Regions from separate parts of the Geobacillus sp. BK01 genome, predicted to be linked through region 1. Evidence: riboswitches for the same ligand, from Rfam matches in the RefSeq annotation. Region 1 holds a riboswitch; the other holds the start of a gene.

Region 1 (7,253 bases):
CCCTCCGTCACCTCGTATTTCGGATGGCCCATAATCGCCGATGACAGCGTCGATTTCCCCGTTCCGTTCGGACCCATAATGGCGTGGATTTCCCCGCCTTTAACCTCTAAGTCAACCCCTTTTAAAATTTCTTTTCCTTCCACTGATACGTGGAGATTTTCCACCTTTAATACGGCCATAAAGCATACCTCCAGTTTTCGCGTGAAAATAATGTAAGCTCGCTTTTGACCCAGCGATCGCTCATTCTCACTTTATTCTCATTACAATCTTATAACAAATGAAAAGTATTCGCAACCTTTTCGCTGCCGTTTTCCACTATGTATATAAGGGAAACGAGAAAGGCAGGAAAAGCGGCAATGCTTTTTATATTTTACACGAAAACGACTAGTTTGTACGAGCTTTTGCAAAAAAAAAGACCCCGTTGCCGGAGTCTAATGGGCCGTCCGCAGCTCGCGGAGGCATTCTTGCACAAGCGTCACCGTCTGGCTCATCGCCGCCCCGCCGCCAAACGCGGCCGCGACCGCGCACGCTTCCAAAATCTCTTGTTCCGATGCCCCTTCGTCAAGGCATCCTTTCGTATGGTAAATCGTGCAATACTCGTCTTGCGCCGCCAGGCTGATGCCGAGGGCGATCAGCTGCTTTTCTTTTTTCGACAGCGCCCCTTCCGCAAAACAGGCGTCGGTAAACGCGTTAAACCGTTCGGCAACCGCCGGCAGCTTTTGCGTAAACGCCCCGATCCCTTCCTTGTAATGGCGAAGGGCGGCTTCGACCGATGTGTATGTTTCGTTGTTCATCTTCGTTTTCCCCCTTTGTCCGTTTCTGCTGTTAGTATGCATGAAGGAAAACGAAATTAAACAACGAATAGTATTGAAAGCGTGTGGAAACACCACCATTCCGTCAACATAGACGGAATGTCATGATGAAAACCGCCTGTTCTGTTCCACTTCCATCATCATAGGAAAGGGGGGAAATTCCCTTGATTCGTTGGGTTGTCTTTGCCTTAACCGCCGCTTTCGCTTCGTTTTTGGCGTGGATCATCATCGGCAACATTCTCGGTGAACACGGGGACGCCATCTTCAGTTTAACGACGGTGGTCGTCCTGCAAAACTGCGTCATCATCGTCATGCTTGCCGCCGTACTGGCGCGTTTGAATGGCCGATGAAGCGCGGGAAAGCAAAGCGGCCGTGGCGCCCTCGGATTCAGAATCGTTTTAACCTTTGCCGCTTTCGTTTAAGGGGAGCGGTTTTTTGGGGACAAAAAAGAAACGGAAGCGAAACGCTCCCGTTATTGATTGTTCTCCGCCGCCGGAATGACGGCGCCTTTATATTTTTCGTTAATGAAATCTTGAATTTCTTTCGATTGCAGCACTTCAACTAACGTTTTGATTTCTTTCCGGTTTTCATCGCCTTTGCGCACGGCGACAATGTTGACATACGGGTTGTCTTTCGGCGATTCGACGGCGATCGGGTCTTTCGCCGGATCCAAGCCGGCGTCAAGCGCGTAGTTGGCGTTGATCAACACGGCATCGCCTTCGCCGTTTTGATAAATTTGCGGCAGCAATCCAGCGTCGACATCCGCTTTAAACGTTAAGTGTTTCGGGTTTTCCACGATGTCGTTGACCGTCGCTTTCGTTTTGTCAACGCCTTCTTTCAGCTTAATGAGCCCTTTTTCTTGAAGCATCGACAAAATGCGGCCATGGTCGGCGACCGAGTTGCTCATAATGATCGTTGCGCCATCCGGCAGCTCTTCGATGCTTTTATATTTTTTCGAGTACAAGCCGATCGGCTCGATATGGATGCCGCCAGCGTTGACGAAATCATAGCCATGCTCTTTCATTTGCGATTCTAAATACGGAATGTGTTGGAAGTAGTTAGCGTCAATTTCTTTGTCCGCCAACGCTTTGTTTGGCAAAATGTAGTCTTGGAACGTGATAATTTCCAAATCGATGCCTTTTTCTTTCAACATTGGCTTCGCTTGTTCCAAAATTTCCGCATGCGGCACGTTCGACGCGCCGACTTTCAGTTTGACCAATCCGCCGCCTTTGTCCTCGCCAGCGGCGTTTTCATCATTGTTGTTGCCGCCGCACGCTGCTAACGCAAACACCAAGAGGGCGGCCAACAGAGCGCCAAGCCATTTTTTCATTTGTTTCTTCCTCCTTTATCGTTTATCAATTTTCGAAGTGACAAAGTCACCGATCCACTGAATGACAAAGACGATGATGAGCACCAAAACGGTCGCGACAAACGTCACATCGTTATGGCTGCGCTGGAACCCTTCCAAATACGCCAAGTTCCCAAGCCCGCCGGCGCCGACAACGCCGGCCATCGCCGTATAGCCGACAAGCGACACAGCGGTGACGGTAATCCCGGAGACAAGCGCCGGGAGCGATTCAGGCAGCAGCACTTTCCAAATGATCGTCCACGTCGAGGCGCCCATCGCCTTCGCCGCTTCAATGACCCCTTTGTCAATTTCGCGGAGAGCGATCTCGACCATGCGGGCGTAAAACGGAGCCGCGCCAATGATGAGCGCCGGCAGCGCCGCGTTGGCTCCGAGCATCGTCCCGACGAGCCATTTGGTAAATGGAATAAGCAAAATAATTAAAATAATGAACGGAATAGAACGGAAAATATTCACAAACGCAGCAATGACCATATTGGCCAACCGGTTCTCCCATAGGTTTCCCTTTGCCGTTAAAAATAAAAGCAGTCCGAGAACGACCCCGAAGACGAACGTCGCCGCGACCGCCATTCCGGTCATGTACAACGTCTCAACCGTCGCCGCCCACATCGTCTCCCATTGCACGTTCGGCAGGAGGTTAGCGAGCATCGTGAATCACCTCCACCGCCACTTGCTGGCTGCGAATATAGTCAAGCGCCCGGGCGATTTCATCCGCCGCGCCGTCGATGTGCACAAACAGCACGCCGTAGGCGCCTTGATGGGTTTGTGAAATTTTCCCTTGCAAAATGTTCATGTCCACGGCAAACTGCCGCACGACTTGCGTGATGAGCGGCTGGCCGGCCGCCGCACCGACAAAGGTCAACTGCGCGATCACCCCGTTCGGATATTGACCGAACAGATGGGAAATCGCCTCTTCCGTTTCCTCCGGTTCAACGAGCTGCTTGACGAACCGTTTCGTAATCGGCTGCTGCGGATTGCGGAACACATGCAGCACTTCGCCTTGCTCAACGATTTTGCCGCTTTCCATCACGGCGACGCGGTCGCAAATTTTGCGGATGACGTGCATCTCATGGGTAATGAGCACGATCGTCAGTCCGAGCCGCTTGTTGATGTCGACAAGCAAGTCCAATATCGCATCCGTCGTTTGCGGGTCAAGCGCGGATGTCGCCTCATCGCAAAGCAATACTTTCGGGTTGTTGGCAAGCGCCCGGGCGATGCCGACCCGCTGTTTTTGCCCGCCGCTCAACTGCGACGGATACGCCTCTTCCCGTCCCGTGAGCCCGACGAGCTCGATGAGCTCCTCGACCCGCTTTTGCCGCTCCGCTTTCGGAACGCCGGCGATCTCGAGCGGAAACGCGATATTTTCCCGCACCGTCCGCGACCAAAGCAAGTTGAAATGCTGGAAAATCATCCCGATTTCCTGACGCGCTTTGCGCAGCTCCCGCCCTTTGATGCGCGCCATATCGCGGCCGGCGACGATCACCTGGCCGCTCGTCGGCGTCTCAAGCCCGTTTAACAGCCGGATGAGCGAACTTTTCCCCGCGCCGCTGTAACCGATAATGCCGAAAATTTCCCCTTCGCGAATGTCAAGCGACACGTCATCGACCGCCGTCACCGCCCCGTTCGCCGCATCGTAAATTTTCGTCACCCGTTCGAGTGTAATCATCGTTTCACCTTCCTTCCTCCTAAGGCGGCGGAACGCAAAAAGAAAACCTTTCTGCCCGCAGAGAACAGAAAGGTATTGTCCACCATTCCGTCTCTTATCTCCCAAAGCAGGGCGCTTTGTGTGAATTGGCACCTTTTCAGCAGACGCGCTGACGGTTGCCGGGCTTCATTGGGCACATCCCTCCACCTCTCTTGATAAGAGCGCAACAAACGCCTATTCGATTGATTACGTGTGTGATTGTATCATTGTATGTCGAATCATGTCAATAAATTTTTCACCCGACATGACGATACGGCTTAGCCAAATGGAGGAGAGATTCGAGCAGCAACAGGTGGCGAAAACTTCCCGACACATGCACTTCGCGCAGCCGGACGAGCTGCTGCAGCTTCAGTTCGCCGCCTAAGAGCGAGCAAAGCGCTGTTTTTGTGCCGCGCACCGTTAACGTTTTCCGTTCATCCTTTTCCATTTCCGCGGCAGCCGGCTCTTTGCCGATCACCAACATGGCGACGCCTTCTTCACTCTCAAACCGCACATACAACGGTTCATCCGGCAAAATCGGCAACAAATGGCGCAACGTTTGCATCCGTTCTGCGAACTGTCCAACTAACTGACGCATTTCCATTGACCATCCTCCCCCCATTTTCCTTTATTCCCTTTATTTCCATACCGAGGGGGAGAATCCTTTACAAAAATCTCGACAACCGGTTTAGCGAATGAGCGCTGTTTTTGTCATTTCCGAAGAAATATGTCAAATGGCGTCAAAAAAAGGCGGATCGTCAGCGCGGCAAACGGGCTTGAAGTTCATCATACAAATAAGGGACGGAATGAAACGCATACCATTTGCCGGCCAGCGACCCGCCAACAAAAAGAAGCAAACAAGGAACACTTTCAATTTTCCAAACGACTGCCTGCTCCGGCATATAATTAATGTCCGTTTCGTAAAACGGCAGCGTTGGGAACAGCTGCTCGACTACCGCCAACATCCGTCTCGCCAGCTGGCATGTGCCGCACAGCGGCGTGTAAATATAAAGCGCCATAAGCGGCTGTTCATTCACAATCCGTTGCACATCTGGTCGTTCGATCGCTTTCACTCGCCTCTTCCTCTCATGAACGAATCGATGCGGACGTCAAAATGGGCGCGCAGCAACACTTGGGCTAAATGCCAAGGCGGGGCGGCGGCCACTTCGCGGTACGCCCGGTCAATATAAATATGTTCCGCCTCCGGAAACATGCGGCGAAACTGCCGGCGTAGCTTTTCCCCCGCCTCATCGGCGTCCGCCAGCACGTACACATCGTGACCCTCAAGCTCGTCAGCCAGCTCCTCAAGACGCGCATCGCTGATCGTGCCGTTCGTGCAAAGAATGACAACCGGTTCGTTCAGCACGGCCGCCACCTTTTGCTTATCCGATCGCCCTTCTACAATAATCACTTTTTCTGCCTGTCGCATGTCCGACCCACCTAGCTTCGAAAAGGATACCATATTGTATGTCTCTCACCAGAAAAAGGTTGAAAAAAAGCAACGGTCATCCACCGTTGCCTTTCAACACCAACCCGCTTCCCCGTCACAGTCGACATATTTTTGGTCCGGTTCAACGGTAGCGGTCACCTCTTTATATATTTTGCCATTTTGCTCGCTATACCCGTTTTTCAGCTCGACGGCCGCTGCCGGAAGCGGAAGACGTCCGATGAATTCACCTTCGTCATACAAGTCGAGCGAGCGGCCGTTCAGCTTGCCGGTCACCCGGTCCGTAATATCGACACGCGTTGGTTGCAACGCCATCGGAAGCACCCCTTTTTTCATCAAGTTTCGGTATGTATAGGGTGTCCGATTCGGGGGCGAAGACCACAGGAACGTTTATCCTTCGTTCACCATCGCCTCGTATTGTTCAGCCGTCAACAACTTGTCGACTTCACTTACATCTTTTGGTTCAACGACAACCATCCATGCTTTTTCGTACGGTGACTCGTTTACATATTCTGGATTGTCGTTCAACTCTTCATTCACTTCGACGACCGTGCCGCTGATCGGCGCGTACAATTCCGAAACCGTTTTTACCGATTCGACGCTGCCGAACGGCTCGTTCGCCGTCAGTTCCGCGCCGACTTCCGGCAATTCAACAAAAACGATATCCCCCAACTCCGACTGAGCGAAGTCGGTGATGCCGATGCGCACTTTGTCCCCTTCGACGCGCACCCATTCGTGTTCTTTTGAATAGCGAAGTTCTTTTGGCGTGTTCATCGAATCCCTCCATTGCGACAAATTGTGTTCTTTTTCATCATAACCGATTTTCGATAAAAACTCACTGAGTTCGCATCATTTTTATGCAAATTTTTTAACTTTCTGCCGGCGGCCGCCCGGCGAAAAACGCTTCGTACTCTTGCTCGCGAAATCCGACCACGACCCGTTCGCCATCCGTTAAAATGGGCCGTTTCACCAGCATCCCGTCCGACGCGAGCCAGTTGAGCATCTCGTCCTCCGCGGCGCCGTCAAGCTTGTCTTTCAACCCGAGTTCGCGGTATTTCATGCCGCTTGTATTGAAAAATTTTTTGAGCGGCAGCCCGCTTTTTCGGTGCAGGTCGGCCAGTTGTTCTTTCGTCAGCGGTTCGTCGACGAGATGCACCGTTTGCACGTCAATGCCGTGTTCATCGAGCCATTTTTTCGCCTTCCGGCACGTTCCGCATTTCGGATACCAATAGAGCGTCAGCGCCATTCCTACCCCTCCTTTTAACCGTGTTGAACGATCGGTCATCCGCGGGGAAGCGGGGCGTTACAGCGGCCGCTTCCCCAAGCGGAGCGCCTGTTCCAGAGAGCAAGAAGTACCGGGCTGTGCCCGGTACTTCCTAATTATCACACAATATACCGTTCCGCTTCAATGAGGGCGGCGGCCGCCTCGCGTTTTTTCGCGATCACATTGATTGGCGTATGGCGCGTCAGCCGACGGAGGGCGGCGAGCATCATCCGCAGCGTGTCGCCTTGTTCGACGGCGACGAGCGTTTCTTTCGCATGCGCTTCGATTTCATTGAACGCCTCTTGGCAGAAAATTTGCGTATAGAGCCATTTTTGTTTGTGCTTCTCTTCCCCGTCCGCGTTGATCGCTTTTTCGGTGCGAAGAAGCGCCGATTCCATGGCGTAAATGTTGGCGACAATATCGGCGATGTTCACGAGCACTTCTTGCTCTTCCTCGATTTTCGCGCCGAATGTTTGCGCCGCCAGCCCGGCGACCATCAAAGCGATTTTTTTCGCGTTGCGCACCAAATATTTCTCTTGTTCGAGCGCGCCCGTTCCCGGTTCTTCGGCCGTCATCATCATGAGCTCTTCTTGCAGCTGCTGCGCTTTTTGGAAAAGAGGCAGTTCGCCTTTTACCGCTTTTTTCAAATACATGCCCGGCACGAGCAGGCGGTTGATTTC
Region 2 (7,253 bases), on a different contig from region 1:
TGGCGTTTAAAAATTTGACGATAAATTCATAATCTTCTGCCCCGTGAATCCGCCTTGTCGGCCCGCCGAGTTGGTCAAACACTCCGCCGCGAAACATGATCGTGCCATGGCAAATGCAATGTTTTCCTTCCGCATAGACGCGGCGGATGTCGCGCCCGTACGCGAGCCAGTTGGCGGGCGTCTTTTGCTCGAAATGGCCGTCGGGAAAGGCGGCGTAATTCGTGCCGACTAAGGCGATGTGCGGGTGCCGGTGTAAAAAGGAAAGTTGTTTTTCAAACCGTTCAGGATGGGAAATGTCATCAGCATCGTGGACGGCGATATACTCGCCTTGGCTTAAAAAATAACCGACCGTTAACGCGCCGGCAAATCCGACGTTGCGCGGGAGCTTCAGATAAACGATAGGGAAAAATGGGGAATGTTCGTTCATCCATCGTTTCACCGCTTCTTCGCTCCCATCGCCCGATCCATCGTCGACAATAATCGCCTCAAACTGGCGATACGTTTGCTTGATTAGCCCATTTAGGCAGTCTTCTATATAACGCGATGCGTTATAACACGGAATGACGACGCTGATGAAGTCTTTTTTTCGCTCTGGCGCCATCAGCAATCACCTCATTCACTATATATCCATTTCTCTTCTTCATCGTGAGAGTCGAACGCTGATTTTTTTGCAAAACAGTAGAATATACCCCCTCCTTTCTATCTTTTTTCCTATCGTTCATCCACCGTTTCTCCTGACAAAAATCGACCGTTTTCCCTACACCCCAATTCAAAAAATCGTTCTTTTTTCTCCGGATATGCACCCGTGTCGAATGAAAGAATCGCGCATAACGTAGTTAACGAACGAAAGAAAAGGAAGGAGGAACAGGCGTTGGGCCATAAACGTTTGCGTGAAGTAGCGAAAGAGTTGAAAAAGATCCGCAAATGGCTTGAAAAGCTAGACTTGGATGACTCTACTGTTGAACAGATTGTCTCTTTATTAGAAGACATCGCCGATCACGGAGGCGACACCGAACGGATTTTGCGCCGCATTCTTGACGAGGAGCAGGAACAGCGGGCCATTTTAGAAGATGAGCGGGAACTGTTGCAAGCCATTTTGGCCGAGCTGCGCACAGGAGCGCCACCCGTGGAAGATATTGGCGACGAGCTGGAGGACTTAATTGGGGAAAGGGTGGAAATCACAGTCAATTTCGGCCCGGTGGCCGGCACGGTCATCGCCGTCCGCACTGATTATGTCGTGCTTGAAGATGCGCTCGGGCGGTTCGTTTATGTTCCGTTTGCCAGCATTCAAGCCGTCGCCCGTTTGGACTGAAAGGAGGGAGGAAACGATGGACTTTGCGGCCACATTCGAAGAGCAGCTCCGCCGCCTCATCGGAGAGACGCTCCAAGTCGCGACGGACAACAACTTGATTGAAGGACAATTGACCGACGTCGAGGACGGAACGATCGAGATTCAGGCGGAAGCAGGCGGATATGAGCGGGAAACGCGGACAGTGCTCATTCCGCTGACGGCTGTCAATTTTGTCCGGGAAGTGTAGCGGGCGGCTCCCGCTTGGCTTTCCCTGACGGAACGACGACAACGAAGGTATGCACCTAAAAGCGGTGCATACCTTTGTTGTTACCGCGCAGGGATGGCCGATGGCCGTTCGTTGACATATGACAGCGCCTGCTCGAAATCGGCGATCAAATCGTTCACATCTTCCAGCCCGACGCTCAGCCTCAGCAAGCCGTCGGTAATGCCGCGGCGGAGCCGTTCGTCTTTCGGCATGGCCGCATGCGACATTTTCGCCGGATATGACAAAATCGACTCGACGGCTCCGAGGCTGACAGCAAACACGGGCAGGCGGACGTTTCGGACGAACGTCCGGGCTGCGTCTTCATCGGCGAGTCGGAACGACAAGACGGCGCCAAACCCGGCCGCCTGCTGGCGCTGAACCGCATGGCCCGGGTGGTGCGAAAGCCCCGGATAGTACACCTCTTCCACTTTCGGGTGGCGCGCCAAATACTCGGCGATGGCTAGGGCGGATTCGGATGACTGCTTCAGCCGGACGTGGAGCGTTTTGATGCCGCGCAGCACGAGCCAGGCGTCTTGGACGCCGAGGATGGCGCCAAAGGCGTTTTGCAGCTTGTAGAGCTGTTTTCCTAATTCCTCATCCTTCACAGCCGCCAGCCCGGCGACGACATCGCTATGGCCGGCTAAAAACTTCGTCGCGCTATGGAGGACGACGTCGACGCCAAGGTCAAGCGGCCGTTGCAGCGCCGGCGTCATAAACGTGTTGTCGAGAAACGTCAAACAGCCGTGCGCCTTCGCCAGCTTGACGACGCCTTGAATGTCGGTCACTTTTAACAACGGATTGGACGGCGTTTCCATATAAATGACTTTCGTGTTCGGCCGGATGTTTTCGGCCACGGCATGCAAATCGGTCATATCGACAAACGTATGCTCGATGCCAAACCGGTTCAACACTTCCGTGACCATCCGATACGTGCCGCCGTAGACGTCTTCGGTCACAACCACATGGTCGCCTTTGGACAAAAGCAAAAACGCGGTCGAGATGGCCGCCATGCCGGAGGCGAAGGCGAATCCGCGCACGCCGCCTTCTAAGGCGGCGATCGCTTCCTCAAGCGCCTCGCGCGTCGGGTTGCCGGAGCGGCTGTAGTCGTATTTGCCGAACGCGTCGAAATCAAACTGATGGAACGTGGAGGCGTGCTGGATCGGCACACTCACCGCTCCCGTTTCGCGGTCGACTTTCCATTCGTTATGGAGCAGTTTCGTTGAAAACGACCATTCCCGTTCCATCGCTCACACCTCTTTCATGTTTTTGAATGCTTGCGCCAGGTCGGCGATTAAATCATCGGCATGTTCGATGCCGACCGAAAAGCGGAGCAATCGGTTGCAGACGCCGTTTTGAATGCGGATGTCTTCCGGAATGTCGGCGTGTGTCTGCGTCGCCGGGTACGTGATGAAGCTTTCGACTCCGCCTAAGCTTTCGGCGAACGTAATGAGACGCAAGCTTTTTAAAAATCCGTTCACCCACTTCTCATCGGCAATCCGGAATGACAACATCCCGCCTCTTCCCGGATATAGGACGTCTATGACATCTTCATGTTCGCGCAAAAACGCGCTGATGCGCTTGGCGTTTTCTTCATGCTGGCGCATCCTTAGCGCCAACGTTTTCATCCCGCGGATGAGCAGCCACGAATCAAACGGCGACAACACCGCGCCGATGGCGTTATGGTACTCGGCCAACCGTTGACAAAGCTCCTCGCCCTTGGCGACAACAAGCCCGGCCAACACGTCGTTATGGCCGCCTAAGTATTTCGTCGCGCTATGGATGACGATATCGGCTCCTTCTTCAATCGGACGCTGGAGCACCGGGGTGTAAAACGTGTTATCGACGATCAACAACAGCCCGTGCCGCTTGGCGAGTTCGGCCACGGCAAGGATGTCCGCTTCCTGCATGAGCGGGTTGGTTGGCGTTTCCAAGAAAATGGCTTTCGTTTTTTCCGTTATCGTTTTTTCCACCGCACTAGGATCAGTGAAGTCAACGTAATGAAACCGAAGACCGTATTTGCGCCAGCCGCGCTCAAACAGGCGGTACGTGCCGCCGTAAAGGTCGGCCGATACGAGAAACTCGTCTCCGCTCTCAAACAAGGCGAGCACCGTCTGGATGGCCGCCATGCCGGAACTAAAGGCATAGCCTTGGTCACCGCCTTCTAGCTTGGCGATCGCCTCTTCGACGATTTTGCGCGTCGGATTGCCGGTACGGATGTAGTCAAACCCGGTCGACTCCCCGATTCCGGCATGGCGATAGGCGGTCGAAAAATAGACGGGCGGGTTGACCGTCCCGGTCACCGTTTCACTTCGGTTGCCAATTTGCGCCAACAATGTTTCCAGTTTCTCCATCTCATCTCTCTCCTTCTGCTGAAAAATTCTCTCGTGGTCAAACGGCCGACGGCCATGACGCCTAAAGCGCACCGCTGCTTGTCTCGGCAGCCGGACACCTCGGCTCCAACACGCCTCACCGGTCGGCGGAGCGGCCGCCTAAACAAAGGCAAATAAAAAAAGTCTTCTAAGAAGAAGACTTTTCCATACCCATGGTCATGCTTCTTCTTATCTTCCGAATTGAATGCTCAATTCGCTGGATTTAGCACCTGACCGGTTTCCGGCTGGTTGCTGAAGCTTCGCAGGGCCAGTTCCCTCCGCTTCTCTCGATAAGAACAGAACGTATATTTAATTTTGTTAATTTAGTGAACTACCCACTACCTACACTTCGCTTAGAGGTGAGGGCTTCAAGCGACTTGTGTGTGTTCGCCGAACGGTAAGCCACACACAAGAACCCTTTACGCTTCCCTTCGTTCCGAAGGTGTCCGTTCTCGCCATATTCGATCATATTCGTTGGCTAACGCCAACCGACATTCATCTCCCACTTTCACTTCACTTAGAAGTGGGAGACTTCTTTCGGAAAGACGTTAATTTATTAAAAAATGTAACGTATTCCGGCCGTTTTTGCAAGTCATTTTTTTGCCGCTGCCAATGTTCGGCAAATTCGCGAAAAATTCGCGCTCTCCATTAACATCTTTTCGCCAAAATATGTTACAATAACAGGTGAACTTATTGTGTTCATGGAGGATGGTCATGGCAGCCGCAGCAGGAACGATGCGTGATTATGCGCTTTACAGCGGGGAGCTTCAGGAGAAAATTGAACTGCTCGTGTATTTGCCAAGCAATTTTTCTCCGCTTCACAAATATTCTTTACTAATCGCTCAAGACGGCAAAGATTATTTTATGTACGGAAAAATCAAAACCGTCATCGAGACGCTCATGGACGAAGGAACGATCGATCGGACGGTTGTCGTCGGTATCCCGTATCGGAATGTGAACGACCGCTACGAGAAATACCACCCGGCAGGGCAAAAGCACGAGGCGTACATTCGTTTTTTAGCCCATGAACTCGTTCCGTTTTTGGATCACGAGCTGCCGACCTACCAAATCGGCAAAGGCCGGGCGCTGATCGGCGATTCGCTCGGCGGAACGGTCTCGTTGTTAGCCGGGCTGTTGTATCCGCATACATTTGGAAACATCGCCATGCAGTCCCCTTACATCGATGACTCGGTGTTGGCGCGTATCCGCGCGTTCCGCGATCCGTCGCTTCTTTCGATTTATCATTCCATCGGCGCGGAAGAAACAGCCGTGAAATCAACGGACGGCCGTGTACGCGACTTTATTACACCAAATCGTATGGCACGGGACTTATTTATGGAAAAACGGTACGCCTACACGTACCATGAGTTTGCCGGCGGCCATGCGTGGACGTATTGGCAGCCTGACGTGCCGAGGGCCGTATCCGCTCTTTTGTCGCTGTAAACCATTGAAATACAACCATCTAAGGAGGGAAATCGGGATGAAATACGGCATTGTATTATTTCCGTCAAAACGCATTCAAGACTTTGCCAACTCGTACCGGAAACGGTATGACAGCCATTACGCCCTCATTCCGCCGCACATTACGCTGAAATATCCGTTTGAGGCGGATGAGGGGCAACTGAAAGAGATGACGAAAGAGCTGCGCCGCATCGCGGCGGAAACGGAGCCGATTCCGGTTAAAGTGACGAAATTCAGCTCGTTTTACCCGACAAGCAACATCATTTATTTGAAAGTCGAGCCAAACGATGTGCTTGAGCGCCTCCATCAGCATCTGCACAGCGGCTTGTTTGCCGGAAAGCCGGAGTTTGTGTTCGTGCCGCACATTACAATCGGCCGCGATTTGCCGGGTGCGGAATATGCCGATGTTTACAGCCAGCTGAAGCTGCAAAACGTCCATTTTGAAGAGACGATCGACCGGTTCCACCTTCTTTACCAGCTTGAGAACGGGTCATGGACCGTCTATGAAACGTTTGTCGTCGGAGGAAAGGAAACGGTATAACATGAACATCGCCATTGGAACAACAAAAGATCGCCCCTTGTATGAGGACGCTTTGCATGTCCGCCGGCTCGTATTTATTGAGGAGCAAAATGTGCCGGAAGAGGAAGAAATTGATGCATTTGAACAAGAATCATCCCATCTCGTCTTGTATGATGGCGAAAAACCAGTTGCGGCCGGACGGCTTCGCTTGATCGGCGAAAGCATCGGCAAAGCGGAGCGCATCTGCGTTTTGCCGTCTTACCGCGGCCGCGGCGCCGGCCGGATGGTGATGGAAGCGTTGGAGCGGCTCGCGAAAACAAAAGGGGCAAAAAAAGTGAAACTGAACGCCCAAACACACGCCGAACCGTTTTATGAAAAGCTCGGCTACGAGACGGTATCCGGGGTGTTTATGGATGCCGGCATTCCACACGTCACGATGGTGAAATCGCTCGAATAAAAGGGAGCTTGCGCGCGCACAGCTCCCTTTTGCTTATTTTTTATTGTTCAGCATATTGGCGATCGTATTAAAATCAATTTGTTTGCCGCTATGGACGATCGTTTTGACGATCTGGTCTTCGAGTTCTTTCGGCACTTTTCGGTTGGCGATTTGCGCCACCCGCTTCACCACTTGGCGCACCGTTTTTTCATCGTTGAAATTGGCGTTTTGCAGCGAGTTGGCAAGCTCGAAAATGTCTTTCATGTTCACGCCTGTTTTTTTCTCAATGTTTTTAAAAAATTGCTGATCCATTTTTCTGCCTCCTTCTCCCTGTATATCGTATGACGCCTCCCTAAGAAGGTGCATCAAAGGGGAAAGAAAAAATACGAGCCGCTCCGCAGCGCCGAAACGGCCCGTATACGATTCGTTTTTTCCGTTAGCCGACAAATGCCGCGCCGACAATAATTAACAAGATGAACAAAACAACAATCAGCACAAAGCCACCGCCATAGCCAAAGCCGCCATAGCCGTAGCCATAGTACGGAAATCCGTAGCCGCAGAAGCCCATCCTCGTGCACCTCCTTCTCCGTTTACTGTATCGTATTCACCGGTCTGAAGCGACGTATGGGCGCACGCGTCATTTTGTCAACCAAATAGGCGGAACAGCTCGGCAAACTCCTTTTCCTTTTTCGTAAACCACTGCTCGATATAGCCTAAATTGCCTTGCACGCTTTTTAAAAACCCGTTGTTGAGTTTTTCGATTTCTTGCAGCTGTTTGTTGAAATCATTCCCCCATTGTTCAAACAAACGAATGAACTGCTCATGTCCTTCTTTTCTTGATGCAACCCACGCTTCGAGCGCTTTTTCCAGCTCTTTGCTCACACCTTTCCCCCCTTTCTTTCTGTTGTATG

The links. A riboswitch is a leader RNA that binds a small molecule or an ion and turns the genes downstream of it on or off. The one in region 1 is predicted to bind S-adenosylmethionine.
Region 2: it holds a riboswitch for S-adenosylmethionine, as region 1 does, so the genes downstream of both, ACTVDO_RS04270 (methionine biosynthesis PLP-dependent protein) here and ACTVDO_RS10545 (methionine ABC transporter ATP-binding protein) in region 1, are expected to answer to the same signal.

The regions. Positions count from the first base shown of each region.
Region 1 covers NZ_JBQPTH010000008.1:73,514-80,766, forward strand. Annotated here, with positions in the region: gene sufC (Fe-S cluster assembly ATPase SufC) at 1-179, opposite strand, end outside; gene ACTVDO_RS10525 (carboxymuconolactone decarboxylase family protein) at 432-794, opposite strand; gene ACTVDO_RS10530 (hypothetical protein) at 977-1,162, shown strand; gene ACTVDO_RS10535 (MetQ/NlpA family ABC transporter substrate-binding protein) at 1,285-2,142, opposite strand; gene ACTVDO_RS10540 (methionine ABC transporter permease) at 2,158-2,826, opposite strand; gene ACTVDO_RS10545 (methionine ABC transporter ATP-binding protein) at 2,816-3,844, opposite strand; SAM riboswitch class I at 3,936-4,045, opposite strand; gene ACTVDO_RS10550 (hypothetical protein) at 4,119-4,466, opposite strand; gene ACTVDO_RS10555 (thioredoxin family protein) at 4,621-4,935, opposite strand; gene ACTVDO_RS10560 (toprim domain-containing protein) at 4,932-5,291, opposite strand; gene ACTVDO_RS10565 (YusG family protein) at 5,385-5,624, opposite strand; gene gcvH (glycine cleavage system protein GcvH) at 5,700-6,083, opposite strand; gene ACTVDO_RS10575 (arsenate reductase family protein) at 6,178-6,555, opposite strand; gene ACTVDO_RS10580 (acyl-CoA dehydrogenase family protein) at 6,693-7,253, opposite strand, start outside.
Region 2 covers NZ_JBQPTH010000003.1:29,256-36,508, forward strand. Annotated here, with positions in the region: gene ACTVDO_RS04250 (glycosyltransferase family 2 protein) at 1-601, opposite strand, end outside; gene ACTVDO_RS04255 (hypothetical protein) at 872-1,312, shown strand; gene ACTVDO_RS04260 (hypothetical protein) at 1,329-1,538, shown strand; gene metC (cystathionine beta-lyase) at 1,619-2,800, opposite strand; gene ACTVDO_RS04270 (methionine biosynthesis PLP-dependent protein) at 2,804-3,907, opposite strand; SAM riboswitch class I at 4,112-4,222, opposite strand; gene ACTVDO_RS04275 (alpha/beta hydrolase) at 4,640-5,368, shown strand; gene ACTVDO_RS04280 (YjcG family protein) at 5,406-5,927, shown strand; gene ACTVDO_RS04285 (GNAT family N-acetyltransferase) at 5,929-6,363, shown strand; gene ACTVDO_RS04290 (stage VI sporulation protein F) at 6,397-6,654, opposite strand; gene ACTVDO_RS04295 (YjcZ family sporulation protein) at 6,779-6,910, opposite strand; gene ACTVDO_RS04300 (hypothetical protein) at 6,988-7,224, opposite strand.